DNA from 2 places in the Novosphingobium aeonii genome. Region 1 is predicted to be linked to the other one. Evidence: riboswitches for the same ligand, from Rfam matches in the RefSeq annotation. Region 1 holds a riboswitch; the other holds the start of a gene.
What was found. A riboswitch is a leader RNA that binds a small molecule or an ion and turns the genes downstream of it on or off. The one in region 1 is predicted to bind cobalamin.

Region 1 (7,486 bases):
GATGCTGGAAGCGCGCGGTCTGGCGCCGAAGGCCCAGTAACGCCGGGATAATCCATGCACGAAACGCCGCTCCGGAAACGGGGCGGCGTTTTTTGTTTCATTCCGACCCCGCCTAGAACTGCTGCCGGAAATCCACCGCCAGCGGTGCCGGCGCGCCGATCGAGAGGGCGCGTTCGCCGGGGTCGCCCAGCCAGTGCGCCGGGCAGTTCCACACGCGGCTGATGACCTCGCGCGAGAGGGCCATCTCGGGCGGGCCTTCGGCCTCCACCCGGCCCTTGGCCAGCACCAGCACCTGATCGGCATGGTTCATCGCCGTCGCCAGATCATGAAGCACGAGGACGACGCCCTTCCCGGCCCGCGCCTGCTGGCGGAAGCGCTGCATCAGCGCCGCACCGTGCGCAAGGTCGAGGCTGGCGAAAGGTTCGTCGGCAAGCAGCCAGCCGGGCTGGGTAGCCAGCACGCGGGCCATGAGCGCGCGGGCGCGTTCGCCGCCGGAAAGGGTGGAGACCGGACGGTGGCGCAAGTCCTGAAGGTCCATCGCGGCGATGGCGTCCTCGATCGCTTCCTGCGTCTCGGCGGCCGGAGCACCGCGCCATGGCAGGCGGCCGAGCGAGATCAGCACTTCGACAGAGACATCCCAGGCCACTTCCGGCGTCTGCGGCAGGTAGCCGATCCACTGCGCGCGCTGCGCCAGCGATACCGCGGAAAGCGCCCGCCCGCCCATCACGGCGCGGCCGCCATCGGGCTTGAGCAGCCCCGCGATCACGGAAAGCAGCGTGGACTTGCCCGCGCCGTTGGGCCCGCAGATCGCGGTTATCATGCCGCGGCGGCAGTTGAGCGAGACATCCTCCAGCCGCCCGGCGACAGTGACCTTGTCAGCGCCGAAGCTCATGCCACCATGCCCTGGCGCATCCTGAGCAGCAGGCGCAGGAAGAACGGCGCGCCCAGCAGGCTGAGCGCGATGCCGAGCCGCAGTTCGCCGCCGGTCAGCGGCAGGATGCGGCAGAGACAGTCGGCCATGAGCAGCAGCAAAGCGCCCGCCAGCGCGGAAGGCACGAGCAGCGAGGACGGCTTGCGGTCCGTCATCGGTCGCACGAGATGCGGCACCATCAGGCCGACGAAGCCGATGATGCCCGCCACCGCCACGCCCGAACCGACAATCAGGCCCACGCCCAGGATCATCAGCGCCTGAAGCCGCAGCGGCTCCACGCCGAGCGAGCGGGCGGCCATCTCCCCCAGGGTCATCGCATCGAGATCGCGCCCCGCGTAGATCAGCACGCCGATGCCGCCCAGGGTCAGCGGCATGGCAATCCAGACCTCCCGCCATGAACGGTCCGCCAGCGAGCCCATCATCCAGGTAACGATCTCGCTCATCGCGAAAGGCGACGGGGAGAGGCTGATGGCAAGGCTCATCAGTGCGCCGGCAAGACTGGAAACCATGAGCCCGGCCAGCGTGAACAACGCCACACCGCCGCCGCGCCCGGCGATCAGCGCCAGCAGGGTCATCGCCCCGCCCGCGCCGACCAGCGCGAAGACCGGCAGCATCCAAGGCGCCGAGGCATAGCCGGTCCAGAAGCTCAGCACCGCGCCCAGCGCCGCGCCGGGCGCTATGCCGAACAGGCCGGGGTCGGCAAGCGGATTGCGCAGGTAGCCCTGCATCGCCGCCCCCGCCGCGCCCAGCCCGGCGCCGAGCACCAGCGCCAATACCGCGCGCGGCAGTCGCAGCTGCACGAGGATGATCGATGCGTTCTGAAGTTCCGGGGAAAAAGGGTTGATCCAAACGCGGCCCGCCAGCAGCGACAAAGGCACCGCGACACAAAGCGCGAGAGCCAGCAGCAGGACAAAACGCAGGTTCATGGTCTGAGGGAAACAGTCCAATCGCCCAATGGCTCCGGCGAGGCCAGCGCCCGGCGCGCCGCCGCGAGTTCGTCGAGCGCACGCGGAATGGTTGGCCCCCCGCACCACAGGATGGAGCGGCTCAGCAAGAAACGCCGGGTACTGGTCAGCGCGGAAAGCGCCGGGTGATGCAGCATTCGGTCCTCCTCGGCGAGCGGATCGCCTACCGCGAAGACCACGCGCGGCGGGTCCGCCAGCACATGCTCCAAGGGCAGATAATCGGCCTGGGAGAGGCCGCGCGCGCCGGCAATATTCGTAAAGCCGGTGTGCTCCATCATGTCAACGATCAGGGTCCGGTCTCCGGCCACCAGTCCACCGGATTCCCACACCAGTGCCGGAATTTGCCGCATTCCGGCAGGCGGCGCGTTTCGGGCCACGGCCGCATCGATCCGCTGGACCAGCCGCTCGCCCCGTTCGGGATGCCCGGCCAGCCGTGCAAGCTGGCGCACCTGCTCGCGCGCGGCCCGAAGGTCGGAGGCTATCGGAACCTTGACCAGCTCGAACCCCAGCCGCCGGAACGCCGCCTCGCTTGCGGGATCGAGGAAGGCGCTGGCGACGACGACACGCGGGCCGATCCTCGCCACTTCCTCCACCGATCCCGAAACCGCCCTGAAACGACGCGCCGCTTCCATCGGCATCGAACTGCTCTCGGGATCGTGGCTGTAGTTCGAGATCGCCAGCAACTGGCCCGGCCCTGTCACTTCGGCAAGGATCGCGTCCGTGCAGGGGTTGAGCGAGACGATCGTGGGATGACCACTGGCCTTCGCGGAACCGGGCGCGTCGGCCGCATCGCCGCCCCCGCATCCCGCCAGCGCCGCCACCGGGCCGGCAAGAGCCAGCGCGGCGGCGAGCAGGCGGGCCTTGCGCCTTCCCCGTCCCGACCGTGTCAGGGAAAGCGCTCGGATCACATCTTCACCCGAACCCCGGCATAAGCCGCGCGGCCCGGCGTGCCGTATGTCCGCACCACTTCGTAGTGCTCGTCGAACAGGTTCTCGACCCGGCCATAGAGCTGGATGTTCCGCGTCACGTCATAAGCCGTGCGCAGGCCCACCACGACATTGCCGCCAAGATAATAGGTGTTCGCCACGTCGTCATAGCGCCCCCCGCCCACGCGCAGGTCCGCGCCGAGGCGGAAGCCGTCCGACCAGTGCTTGTCGAGGCTGGCGTAGAGGTTGGTCTTGGGACGGCGGGCCAGCTGCTTGCCGGTGTCCTCGTTGGTGGCGTCGAGGTACGTGGCGGAAAGGCTCATGTCGAAGCCGTTCCAGTCGCTCACCTGCATCCCCAGTTCCACGCCCTTCGCGCGGGCCCGGCCGACATTGTAGTAGTTCCATTCGGCCAGATCGTAGTCGATCAGGTTTTTGGTCTTGCGGTCGAAATAGGTGACCGAGAACGTCCCGTGCCCTTCCGCGAAGGGCTGCTCGACGCCCACGTCCCACGACTTCGAAGTCTCGGGATCGAGCGCGCGGAAACCGCCATTGGTATAGAGCTGGTAAAGCGACGGCGCCTTGAAGCCCTCGCCATAGCTGGCGCGCAGGATCGGCGCGCTTTCGCCGCCGCCGATCACCCAGGCGCCATTGGCCGAGAACGTGGTCTTGTGGCCGAAGTCCGAATTGTCGTCGTAGCGCAGCCCGCCGTTCAGGGTCAGTCCGGTGACCGGACGCAGCGTCAGCATGCCGAAGTAGCTGTCGATCGAGGTCGAGTCCTTCGCGTAATCGCTCGAGAATTTCTGCTTCTCGGTCTCCGCGCCCAGCAGGATGCTGGCCATGTCGATCGGGCTGAAGGAAACCTGCCCCTCGAAGCGGTCCGCGCGGCCGTTGGTGGTGTAGGGACCGAAGACCGCGTCGTCCGAGATGCGGCGGGTGTCGGTGAGGCCGTAGCCCACGCGCGCGGTCAGGCGGCCGTCGAGCCCCTTATAGCGAAGGTTCGCATAGCCCACCGTGTCGCGCTTCATGCCCACGTTCAGGGCATCGGCGCCGGTGTTGTCGTAATCGTAGTTGGCCTTGGTCCAGTAGGTCCCGGCGTCGGCGGACAGGCCGCTTACCAGTTCCACTTCGGCCCGGGCATTGGCGCTCTTGCTTTCGAAGCCGTCCTTTTCCTTACCGCCGAGGCGCTCGTCGAAGGCGGAATAGCCGTCGCCCTTGAGCCAGTTGCCGCCCAGCGTCAGGCCGACCGGTCCCACTTTGCCCGCCGCCGAGGCGCCGAGCTGCTTCTGGTCGCGCCACCCATATTCGGCCTGGCCGCGCGCGGTCCACTGCTCGGTCGGGCGCGCGGTGATGAGGTTGACGACGCCGCCGATGGCGCGGCTGCCCCAGAGAACGCCGGAAGAGCCGCGCACCACTTCGATACGGTCGAACTGGCCGACGGTCAGGCTGCCGAAGTCGAAGCCGCCGCCGACATCGCCCGGATCGTTGATGCGCACACCGTCGATAAGCACGAGGCTCTGCGCATTCTCGGCGCCCCGGATGAACACGCTTGCGGGCTGGCCGAAGCCGCCGGACTGGGTGAAGGTCACGCCCGGCAGGCGGGCCAGCACATCGGTGGCGGTGACCGCCTGGGTACGCTCGATATCCTCGCGGGTGACGACCGAGACCGACTGGCCGATCTCGCTCACCGGGGTCTCGGTGCGGGTCGCGGTGACGACGATGCCGTCCGCTGCGATGCTATCGTTTGCGGCTTCGTCCGCCAGCGCGGGAGTGGCGACGGACAGGGCCGTCCCCAGCAGAAACAGATACTTCACGGTAATTCCTCCAACCTTGAACGACATTGCCGTCCATGGCGGAGACGCGCGCCTTTCCTCATGCGCGCGTGCTCGCTGCATGCCGGGACACCCCGCCCGGCTGCGGAACGACCGTCAAGGGCAGGTCTCCTGGCTTCCGGATCGCCGCGCCGCCTCCGCCTTCCCGGTTTGACCCAGTGGCATCGCGTGGAGGGGGCGCTCCCCGGTCACAGTTGCGGGGGCAGCTTCGGGCTTTCGCCGAAATTCCCACCAGGTTCCAATCCTGGGGCCCGGCTCCGGGCCACCCATGACGTCGCTTGCGCCGATACTGTCCGGCGCGAGGATTGGCAAGCAGTGCCGGTAAAGGCCGCGCCAGGTATCGCCGCCGGGAAAACCGGAAGATTCTCTTAAGCCATTAAGGCTATCGGCAGGGCCTGTACCGCTTCGGGACGTGCCGATCTGCAGGGATGCCGCGCGCCGCAAAGCGGGTTAGGCGCAAGATGCGCCCGTCCCCCGAAAGGACGCGCCAAGAGGACTATTCGTGACCGCTGCCGCCCTTCCTGCCTGCCTCGAACCCTGGGAAGCGCGTCCGCGCGATTTCCGCGGGCACTTCGCGCGCGGCGGCCGGCGACATGTCGCACGCCGCGCGCGCCGGCGCTGGTCGCTGGGTTTCGCCGCACTGGCCGCCGTGGCACTGCCCGCCTTCGCCTCGCCGGGCTCCTGGCAGCAATTCTCCATCGCCGATGCGCGGTCGCCCGAACAGACGGTCCTGCCGATGCCCTTCGAGCAGGCCGGAGCCAGCTTCCCCGGTTCGGCCTTCTACTATCTCGATGCCGAAGAACCGGTGCTCAGGATCGGCGAAGGCATTCATTCCGATGCCGATGACGGCGTGACCGGCCCCGGCCCGGTCGCCCGCGCGCTGCGCATCGACAATTCCGGGGTGGACCGCAGCCGCGCGCTCCAGTGCCTGACCGCCGCAATCTACTATGAGGCCGCCAGCGAGCCGGATGCCGGCCAGCGCGCGGTGGCGCAGGTCGTACTCAACCGGCTGGCCCATCCCGCCTATCCCAAGACCGTCTGCGGCGTGGTCTACCAGGGCTCCGAGCGCTCGACCGGCTGCCAGTTCTCCTTCACCTGCGACGGGTCGCTGGCACGCGCGCCGCAGCGCTTCTTCTGGCAGCGTGCGCAGGAAGTCGCCCGCGCGGCGCTTTCCGGCTACGTCTACGCGCCGGTCGGCCTGGCCACGCATTACCACACCGTCCAGGTCAATCCCTACTGGGCGCCGAGCCTCCATTATCTCTCGACGATCGGCGCGCACCGTTTCTATGCCCTGAGCGGACCGGCGGGGAGCCCTTCGGCCTTCCGCTTCGCCTACTTCGGCGGGGAGCCGCTCGCCGCGCCGCATCGCCATGACGATTCCGCCGCCAGCGCGGTCGCCAACGCCGCGCTGGACCCGCTCGCGGTGCAGCGCGCCTTCGAGGCGGCAACCCCGATCCGGCCGGACACCGCCATCCAGCCCGCCTCCGCTCCGGCCACCCTCGTGCAGGCCGCCGTCCCTGCCTATGCCAGCGATGTGCGCGAACGGGGCGGCGAAGCGCTATACCGGGCGAGGAACCTGCCCGAGGCCCATGGGATCAGGCCCGAGTATGCCAATTCCGGGCGCTGGATCGGGCAACCGGTTCAGTAAACCTCCCGATTCCCCTCTCAAGGTTTCGGCAACCATACGCCCTCATTAAGGCTTAGCGCCTGCAATCCTATAACGGGGTCGCGGCACCACCCCCTAACGCCGAAGACAAGAGGCCCGATACCATGGCAATCCGCTTCTCCGCCGCCAAAGGCGGGACGTGTCCTGTGATCGTGCGAGCGCTGTGTCCATCCGTGCCGCTCGGCGCGGTCAACGACAACGGCACTCGTCGCCGAACGCGCCGGCCGCGGACGGAGGGGCACGCCACCGCGCAGCAGCAGGATGCGGCCACCCTGGCCGCGAACGAGCGCATCTTCGCCGAAGCCTTGCGCCATTTCGCCCGCCACGGCCTGTCCGCCGCCTCCCATGCCCGCGCCAATGCCGCCGCCGCGCGCCTCGCGGGGGACATCGCGGCCTGCGACTGGTGGATCGCCATCTGCCGGCAGCTCGATCACCGCATGGCCGAAGCCTTCGCCAGACGGCTCACCACGAACGCCTGACAGTCTCGCCGCCGCCGCCGTGACTCGCGACCGCCTGCCCTTCCTCCAAGGCGACTCGCCCTCCCCGACGCTTGCCTGTCATACCGCCGTGCGAGACACTTGGATGCAATCTGCGCCCGCCGGGTTGCGCAAAACAGGCTCCGAACCCCGCTTCCCGGGCCCGTTTTCCGCGCATTCCCGCCCACTATTGCAATTGCGAACTATTATCAGTAAAAACTGCCCCACCAGCCCTTTGCGCGGGCTTTTCACGGTTGCAATGTCGGTTTGAGGGGCGTAGGTCGCCCCTCGTTGAACACCGGCACCTGCCTTTAGCGGGACACAGCAGGCCGCCTTTTCGTCCGTCGATCCCGCCTCTGGGAAGGACAAGCAAGCATCATGGCTCGTAAGAAGATTGCCCTCATCGGCGCCGGCAACATCGGCGGCACCCTCGCGCACCTCGCCGCGCAGAAGGAACTGGGCGACATCGTCCTCTTCGACGTCGCAGAAGGCCTGCCGCAGGGCAAGGCGCTCGACCTGTCGCAGTGCGGTCCCGTCGAGGGCTTCGACGCCAAGATCACCGGCACCAACGACTATGCCGACATTGCCGGCGCCGACGTCATCATCGTCACCGCCGGTGTCGCCCGCAAGCCGGGCATGAGCCGCGACGACCTGCTGGGCATCAACCTCAAGGTGATGAAGGCAGTCGGCGAA
Region 2 (7,486 bases), on a different replicon from region 1:
AATGCGGCCGTCCACTTCGGGCAGCGCCACGTTCATCGCAAGGTCGCGCGGGCCAAGGCCGCGCGCGGCGCTCTGCCACTCGCTTTCCAGGACTCCCGCAAAGGCGACTTGCAGGATCGGGCAGTCCGCCTTTTCGAGAATGCCCGGCTTGCGATCGTCACCTGCGGAGGAGGAGGCGAAGCTGGTGGCGTTGACGATCACATCGGGCGCGATCTCGCCCAGCAATCCGCCCAGCCAGTCCACCGCGAAAGGTTCCCGCAAGGCGCGGACGTGAACGGCGGCGACGTTGAAGCCGCGCTCCTGCAGCGCCGCGATCATCGCGTCTACGGCGTCCAGCGTGCCCGCGATCATCAGCGCGCGGTAGAACACCAGCAGGGCGAGCGGGCGGCCTTCGGTCCAGCCTGCCTGCACTTCGGCAAGCCCGGCGCGCTCGGTGCCTGCAAGGTAGAGCCCGGCATCGGCCACGGGCACCGGATCGTCCGGCTCGCCTGCGTCATGGCCGATGGTCCGCGCGGCGGTGCGCAGGAACGAGAGGGCATTGGCCATGCCGCCCTGCCGGAGATAGTCGCGCATCCGCTCGCGGACCTCGGCGGTCAAGGTGGAGGCGCGGTCGAGTGCGGGATCGGCCTCGCGCCCATCGGCGATGGCGGCGAAGGCAATGCCGTTCTCCCGCGCGACACGGGCGATCTCGTCGATCCCGTAGCCCCAGTAGCTCTTGCCGCCGAGCAGGATCACGCAGACGAATCTGGCCTTCGCGATCACTTTCTCTACATAGAGGTCGATCGAGTAGGGATGGCGCAGTTGCAGCAGATTGGCGAGGCGAACGCTCGGCCCACCTTCCGGCAAACGCGCCGCCGCGCCCGCGAAGCAGGCGAGTTCGCTGTCCGCCACGGTGAGGATCACCATGTCGCCGGGAGACTGGTCGAGGTCGATCGCCTCCTCGCCGTTGGAGATCGTCCCCGGCGTGGCGGACAGCAGGTGCATCAGGCGTCTGCTGTAGTGGCCACGGGGCCGAGAACCCCGGCAAGCCCTGCTTCGATGGCGGTGCGGTCCAGCCCCTTCTGGCCGATGACGACGAGCTGCGTACGGCGCATTTCCTGCGGCAGCCAGGCGCGGTCGTAGAAGTGCTGGATGCGCGGACCGACGGCCTGCACGACAAGGCGGCTGGGCTTGCCGCCGACCGCGACCATGCCTTTCACGCGCAGAATGTCGTGCTCTGTGATCAGGCCGTTCAAACGGGCGAGAAGGGCGTCGAGATCGGCCACATCGCCGCCGGAAACGACGAAGCTGTCGAAGTCGTCATGGTCGTGATCCTCGTCCAGCCCGTCGATGTGCGAAGGGCGGGAATCGAGATCGTCCTCGGCAGCGGCGGTGATGCCCAGCAGCGCGGCGATATCGACGGCGCCGTGATCGGCGCGCACGATCTTCACGCCGGGGCGCGTTTCGGCCAGCACCAGCGTTTCGACATGGGCGAGGGCATCGGCATCGACGAGGTCGGTCTTGTTGAGCACGACCATGTCGGCGCAGCCCAGCTGTTCCTCGAACAGTTCTTCCAGCGGGCTTTCGTGGTCCAGCATCGGATCGGCCGCGCGGGCAGCGGCCAGTGCTGCCTCGTCAGTGGCGAAGCGGCCCGCGGCAACCGCATCGGCGTCGATCAGGGCGACCACGCCGTCAACGGTGGCGCGGGTGCGGATGTCGGGCCACTGGAAGGCCTTCACCAGCGGCTTGGGCAGGGCAAGGCCGCTGGTCTCGATGATGATGTGATCGGGCCTGTTCTCGCGGTCCAGCAGCTTCTGCATGGTCGGCAGGAAATCGTCGGCGACGGTGCAGCAGATGCAGCCGTTGGCCAGTTCGACGATATCGTCTTCCGGGCAGGCTTCGTCGTTGCAGCCCTTCACCAGTTCGCCGTCCACGCCGACATCGCCGAATTCGTTGATGATGAGGGCAAGGCGGCGGCCCTTGGCGTTTTGCAGCAGGTGGCGGATCAGCGTGGTCTTGCCGGCGCCCAGAAAGCCGGTGATGACGGTGGTGGGAACTTTGCTCATGTGTCGTCTCCCGCGCGCCAGCGACCTGAAGCGGCGGGGCTTTCCGCCGCGACCTGCGACGATTCCGGCGTGCCGCGTCGGACCGGCGCACGGGCGCCCGACGCGATATGCCGCTGCGGCCCCGGCCGCATGCATCACGTCGCTCAGACGGAAGAGTTACCGTGCCTTGGCCATCCCCTGGACCCGGGCAAGAGCGACATCGACGCAGGCAGGTTTCCTGGCTCGCGGGTCAGGGCGTGATGCACGGCCTTCCCAGGCCTCGCAGGATTTAGCGTCCGGCCCAGTGGCTGCGTCGGGAAGCGATTGTCCCGCCGCGAATGTGCATCGCGCTCACCGCTTACAGTTGCAGGGACAGCCCCGGAATCGAGCAAACTCTTTCGAGCAAAACTCTACCGGGTTCCCGTATTAAGCCCCTTGCGGGGCACCGGCGCGATCTTTGCCCGCGGCGTCCTGAAGGGCGAAACGGGCCCTGCGGCGATTAGCCGGGCAGGCCGCTGCCCGCAAGCCCCCCGGCAAGGCCAAGCGATTGCAGCCGCCATCTGCCGCTGAACGAAAACACGGTATGCGAAAGCGGCGCGATGTCTATCGCGAGCGTGGTGGAAAGCGGCAGGCAGAGCGCATGGGAAAGCGCCGCGCGCACGATCATCGGGTGCGTGATCCCGCAGGCCGGGCCGTCGTGACGGGCGATCTCGTCCATCCAGCGGCCGATCCGCTGCCGGGCGGTTTCCATCGATTCTCCCCCCGGAGCGCCGCCAAGCGGGTCTGCGATCCATGCCGAGAACGCGCCGGGTTCCTCCTCGTGCACTTGCGCAAAGGCGCGGCCGGACCAGCGGCCATGATCGATATCGGCCAGCGCGGGTTCCGTCCGCCCGGTAATCCCCATCGCCCCTGCGGTCTCGGCAGCGGCGAGGGCGGGGCTGGTGAAGGTGCTATCGCGGAAGCGATCGTTCAGCGCGGTGCGCGCCGCATCGCGCAGCCCGCCCTCGTCCAGCGGTTCGTCAGGCCCTGCAAAGCCGCCGTGACGGGCCGGGGCCGTGGCGGCGATGCAGATCAGCAGGAGGGTCGTCGCCAAGGCCTGAATTCCATCGAGGTCGTTGACGCCGCCGGTAACCCGGCCCTAAGGGAAGGCGTCGAGGATTGAAGAAGCCGGTGGAATTCCGGCGCGGTCGCGCCACTGTAATCGAACGGGAACTTCCCCGTCGAGAGCCAGACCTTCCGCCTTGGCACAGATTTTCCGGGGACGCGCAATCCCGCCAAGGAGCATGAGCATGGCTGTTTCCGCCGCAATTTTCGATGACACCTTCATTCCGGTCGAAGGCGGCAGCGCCATCCCGATCGAGGACATCGCTCCCTGGGCCGTGCTGGGCACGCTGCTGGCCCTTATCTTCCTCTATTTCGTGAGCACCGAACAGGGCGCTTTCTCCCTGTTCCAGGGCATGTACGTTCACGAATTCGTCCACGACGGCCGGCACCTCCTCGGTTTTCCCTGCCACTGAGGTAACGTCATGACCCGTCAATTGCTTTGGCGCGGAATGCTTGCCGGCATTCTGGGCGCGCTTCTGGCCACGCTTTTTGCACGCGGTTTCGCGGAACCGCAGATCGACCTCGCGATCGGTTACGAGGAAGATCACGCGGCCCACGGCGCTCTGCCCGATCACCCGGCGCCCGATCACGCCGGAATGGCGATGGCATCTGCCCCGCTCGCACACCCGCATCCGGCGGACGAAGAGGAACTCGTCAGCCGCGATACCCAGAAGGGGGCCGGCCTCGTCACCGCGCTCGCGCTTTACGGCGCGGCGGTGGGGGGCATCTTCTCGCTGGTCTTCGCATACGGCTATGGCAGGATGGGCCATCTCGGCCCGCGCAGCTTCGCACTGCTTCTGGCGGCGCTGACTTTCGTGCTGGTGGTGGTGGTTCCCGCGATCAAGTATCCGCAGACCCCGCCGGCCGTAGGCAAGCACGAGACGGTGGCGCTGCGCACGGCGGCCTATTTCGGCATGATCGCGCTGTCGCTCGGCGCGGCCGTGGTTGCCGGGCGCCTTCGCGGCAGGCTGGCGCGGCCGGGCAGGGGCTTCGATGCCACCCTGCTGGCTTTCGTCGTCTATCTCGGGATGGTCGGCCTCGGCCAGTTCCTGCTTCCCGCGATCAACGAAGTGCCTGCCGATTTCCCGGCGGTATTGCTCTGGAACTTCCGGCTCGCCTCGATGGGAACGCAGCTCGTGCTGTGGGCCACCATCGGACTGGCTTTCGGACTATGGGCGGAACGCGTGCTCAGGCGCCAGTCGGCCTGAGCACGGCCTGCCTCCCGGAAGGCTTGCTCACTCGCTCCGGTTGCCTGCCCCCGTGGGCGCCGGGCGCAGCGGCGCGCGGCTCAGCTCGTTACCGGCGCGCGTGGTCTTCTTCAGAAGTTTCAGGAAGATATCCTGTTCTTCTGATGTGAGATGAGAGACGATGTCGTCCTGCACCTTGTCCACCCATGGCGTTGCCGCGGCCAGAGCCTCGCCGCCCTGCCGGCTCAGCATCAGCACGCGGGCGCGGCGGTCGGTCGGGCTGACCTCGCGTTCGACCAGCCCTTTCTGCACGAGCCGGTCGATCACGCCGCCGATCGTCACCCGGTCATAGGCGATCATGCCCGCCAGCGTCTGCTGGTCCAGCCCCGGATGATCGCGCAGGGTCAGCATCGCCGCATATTGGACCGAGGTCAGGTCAAGCCCGGCCTCGGTCATGCGCGATGTGAAGCGCGCCACGGAAATCTGCTGAAGGCGGCGGATCAGGTGGCCGGGCATGGTCTCGAGGTCGCTCATGACAGCCACCTAGCTTGATAACGCCCGCCTGCTCAAGCCTCCCGTGTGCTGCCATGGCCGACCTCGGCCGGAAGGTTCAGCCCGCCGGTTCGGGAATTCGGGCGGCGGTCAGGTTGGCGGCGAAGTAGGCGGCCAGTTCCCGCGTGCCGTCAAGCGGAAGCACCTGCGCGATGTACTGGTCCGGGCGGACCACGATCATGCAGCCTTCCTCCCGGTTCACGCCGCGCATGTCGTAGATGTCGCCCGCGCCCGGATCGGCGCAGAACGCCTTTTCGTAATCGCGCAGGCCCAGTTCGCCCTTGCGCGGCCAGAGCAGCCCGGGAAGCTCGTCCATCGACAGCGACCGGTGCGATTGCTGGAATACCGCGCGCAAGTCGAACAGGGCGTCGGCATCGGCGCCCTTCGGCGTGTGGCGAAGCAGAGGCGAGGCTGGGTCGGTTTCCAGCGTGCGGCACAGCCGGGCAAGGCGGGAGCCGGGCTGGAGACCGTCATCGCCCGCGAAGAGGTAGATCCGCCAGCGCCCGTCCGCCTCGGCGGCGTGCCCGAGGTGCATCGGCTTTGCATCGGCAAGGCGCACGACGGGCGCCGAATGGAAGCGCATCCCGACCCTGAAACCTTCCGCAAGGTGCTGGTGCTCGCCGCTGCCGGTCAAGGCGGAGCGGCGATACTGCGTGGCGGTTCCTGCCGTGAAGCGACCCTGCTTCACGAAATAGCGCTGGAATTCGGCGGGATCGACACCGTCCTCGTCCTCGGCGGTTTTCGGCTTCGCACTGAACATCGCGGCGAATTCGCGGTCGAAATCGATCAGCTCCTGCGCGATCGTCTGCCGCTCGGCCGAATAGCTGTGCAGCAGTTCCGGCCCGGCCTGCCCGCGCAGCACGGCAGCAAGCTTCCAGCCGAGGTTGAAGGCGTCCTGCATGGACACGTTCATGCCCTGTCCGGCCTTGGGGCTGTGCGTGTGGCAGGCATCGCCCGCGATGAAGACGCGGGGGAGGCGGCGCTGCTCCGCTCCGGCGGGCACATCGTCGAACTTGTCGCAAAGGCGCTGGCCGATCTCGTAGACGGACCACCACGCCACTTCCTTCACGTCGAGCACGTAAGGATGGAGGATGCGCCGGGCGGCGTCGATGAGCTGTTCGCGCGTGATGTTCCGCGCCGCCACCCGCTCGTCCCGGCCGAGCTTGTCCAGTTCGATGTAGAGACGCACCAGATAGCCGCCTTCGCGCGGGATGATGAGGATGTTGCCCTCGTTCGCGGAATGGATCGCGCTCTTGAGGCGGATATCGGGAAAGTCGCTGTAGGCGAGCACATCCATGACGCCCCAGGCCTGGTTGGCGGATTCCCCGATCAGTTCGCGGCCGATCGCCCGGCGGACCTGGCTGCGGGCGCCGTCGCAGCCCACGACATAGCGCGCCCGCACCAGTTCGGTGCCTTCCTCTCCCTCTGCGCCCACGCGCCGCAGCCTTGCGAGGACCGGCTCGGCCGGGTCTTCCGGTATGGTCAGGTCCGCCACTTCCATGGCGTAGTCCGGCACTAGGCGGGTCGGCGCATTGCGCATGGCTTCAAGGTAAAAGTCATGGACGCGGGCCTGGTTGAGGATGACGTGGGGGAATTCCGAAAGCCCATCCTCGGTATCGGCAATGCGGCCGTGGCGGGAAATCCGGCGCGCTTCGCTGTCGTCCGGCTTCCAGAACGTGGTTTCGTTGACCCAGTAGGCTTCCCGCGCCACGCGGTCGGCAAAACCGAAGGCGTTGAACATCTCCATCGTGCGGCAGGCGATGCCGTCCGCCTGACCGAGCGCGAGCGGACCGTCCTTGCGCTCGACGATGCGGGTGCGGATCGAGGGGAACCGCGCAAGCTGCGCGGCCAGCGTCAGCCCGGCGGGGCCGCAACCGACGATCAGCACGTCCACATCGTCCGGCGCGCCGGAGGGCCTGTCGCTCCCAAGTGCGAGGGTGGGGGCCGGTTCAGAAACGGCCGGGTCGCCGGTGCGGAATCCGTTCAGGTGAAATTGCATCGTCTCATCCTCTCCAACACAGGCAGGCTCCCGGTTCGGACGAACGGGTACCGCCTTAACGAATATAAGTAGTATGCTACCTATATTCCGGAGTCAAATGCGGGCGAGCAGTGGGAGAGCGCGGCGATCAGGGGTGCAGGGTATCTCCGTCGCTTACCGGCACCGTCCCGGGCTTGCGATGGGCGGCGATGCAGGAGATCACGCTGGGCACCAGCAGGGCGAAGGCGGCGGCCTCCATCGGGGTGGGCAGGCGCCGTTCCCAGACGAAGGCATAGACGAGCGCGAACAGCGTTTCGAACAGGATCATCTGCCCGGCGAGCGTCAGCGGAAGCAGGCGGCTCATGCGGTTCCACAGCGCATTGCCGAGGATCGAGGCGAGCACCGCCACGCCCAGCGAAATTGCGCCGAGGCGCAGCCACGCGGCATCGGTATGGTGCGCGGTATCGAGCAGCAGCGCGAAAGGCAGCAGCAGCAAGCTCTGCGCGCCGGTCACGAGGCCGGTCAGCAGGTTCCAGTCATGCGGGGAAACATGGTCGAGCCGCGCCAGCCAGCGGGAATTGCCCACCGCGAAGCCGGTCCACGAAATGAGCGCGCCCACCGCGCAGCCCAGGCCGATCAGT

Region 2: it holds a riboswitch for cobalamin, as region 1 does, so the genes downstream of both, cobW (cobalamin biosynthesis protein CobW) here and ACLIMP_RS14555 (TonB-dependent receptor domain-containing protein) in region 1, are expected to answer to the same signal.

The regions. Positions count from the first base shown of each region.
Region 1 covers NZ_CP176832.1:3,028,074-3,035,559, forward strand. The annotation lists gene ACLIMP_RS14535 (M3 family metallopeptidase) at 1-40, shown strand, start outside; gene ACLIMP_RS14540 (ABC transporter ATP-binding protein) at 113-892, opposite strand; gene ACLIMP_RS14545 (FecCD family ABC transporter permease) at 889-1,857, opposite strand; gene ACLIMP_RS14550 (ABC transporter substrate-binding protein) at 1,854-2,804, opposite strand; gene ACLIMP_RS14555 (TonB-dependent receptor domain-containing protein) at 2,801-4,633, opposite strand; cobalamin riboswitch at 4,736-4,936, opposite strand; gene ACLIMP_RS14560 (cell wall hydrolase) at 5,154-6,299, shown strand; gene ACLIMP_RS14565 (hypothetical protein) at 6,422-6,796, shown strand; gene mdh (malate dehydrogenase) at 7,172-7,486, shown strand, end outside.
Region 2 covers NZ_CP176833.1:973,770-981,255, forward strand. The annotation lists gene cobN (cobaltochelatase subunit CobN) at 1-984, opposite strand, end outside; gene cobW (cobalamin biosynthesis protein CobW) at 984-2,045, opposite strand; cobalamin riboswitch at 2,236-2,488, opposite strand; gene ACLIMP_RS19845 (histidine phosphatase family protein) at 2,524-3,117, opposite strand; gene ACLIMP_RS19850 (CbtB domain-containing protein) at 3,314-3,541, shown strand; gene ACLIMP_RS19855 (CbtA family protein) at 3,551-4,336, shown strand; gene ACLIMP_RS19860 (MarR family winged helix-turn-helix transcriptional regulator) at 4,364-4,849, opposite strand; gene ACLIMP_RS19865 (FAD-binding monooxygenase) at 4,926-6,866, opposite strand; gene ACLIMP_RS19870 (DMT family transporter) at 6,994-7,486, opposite strand, start outside.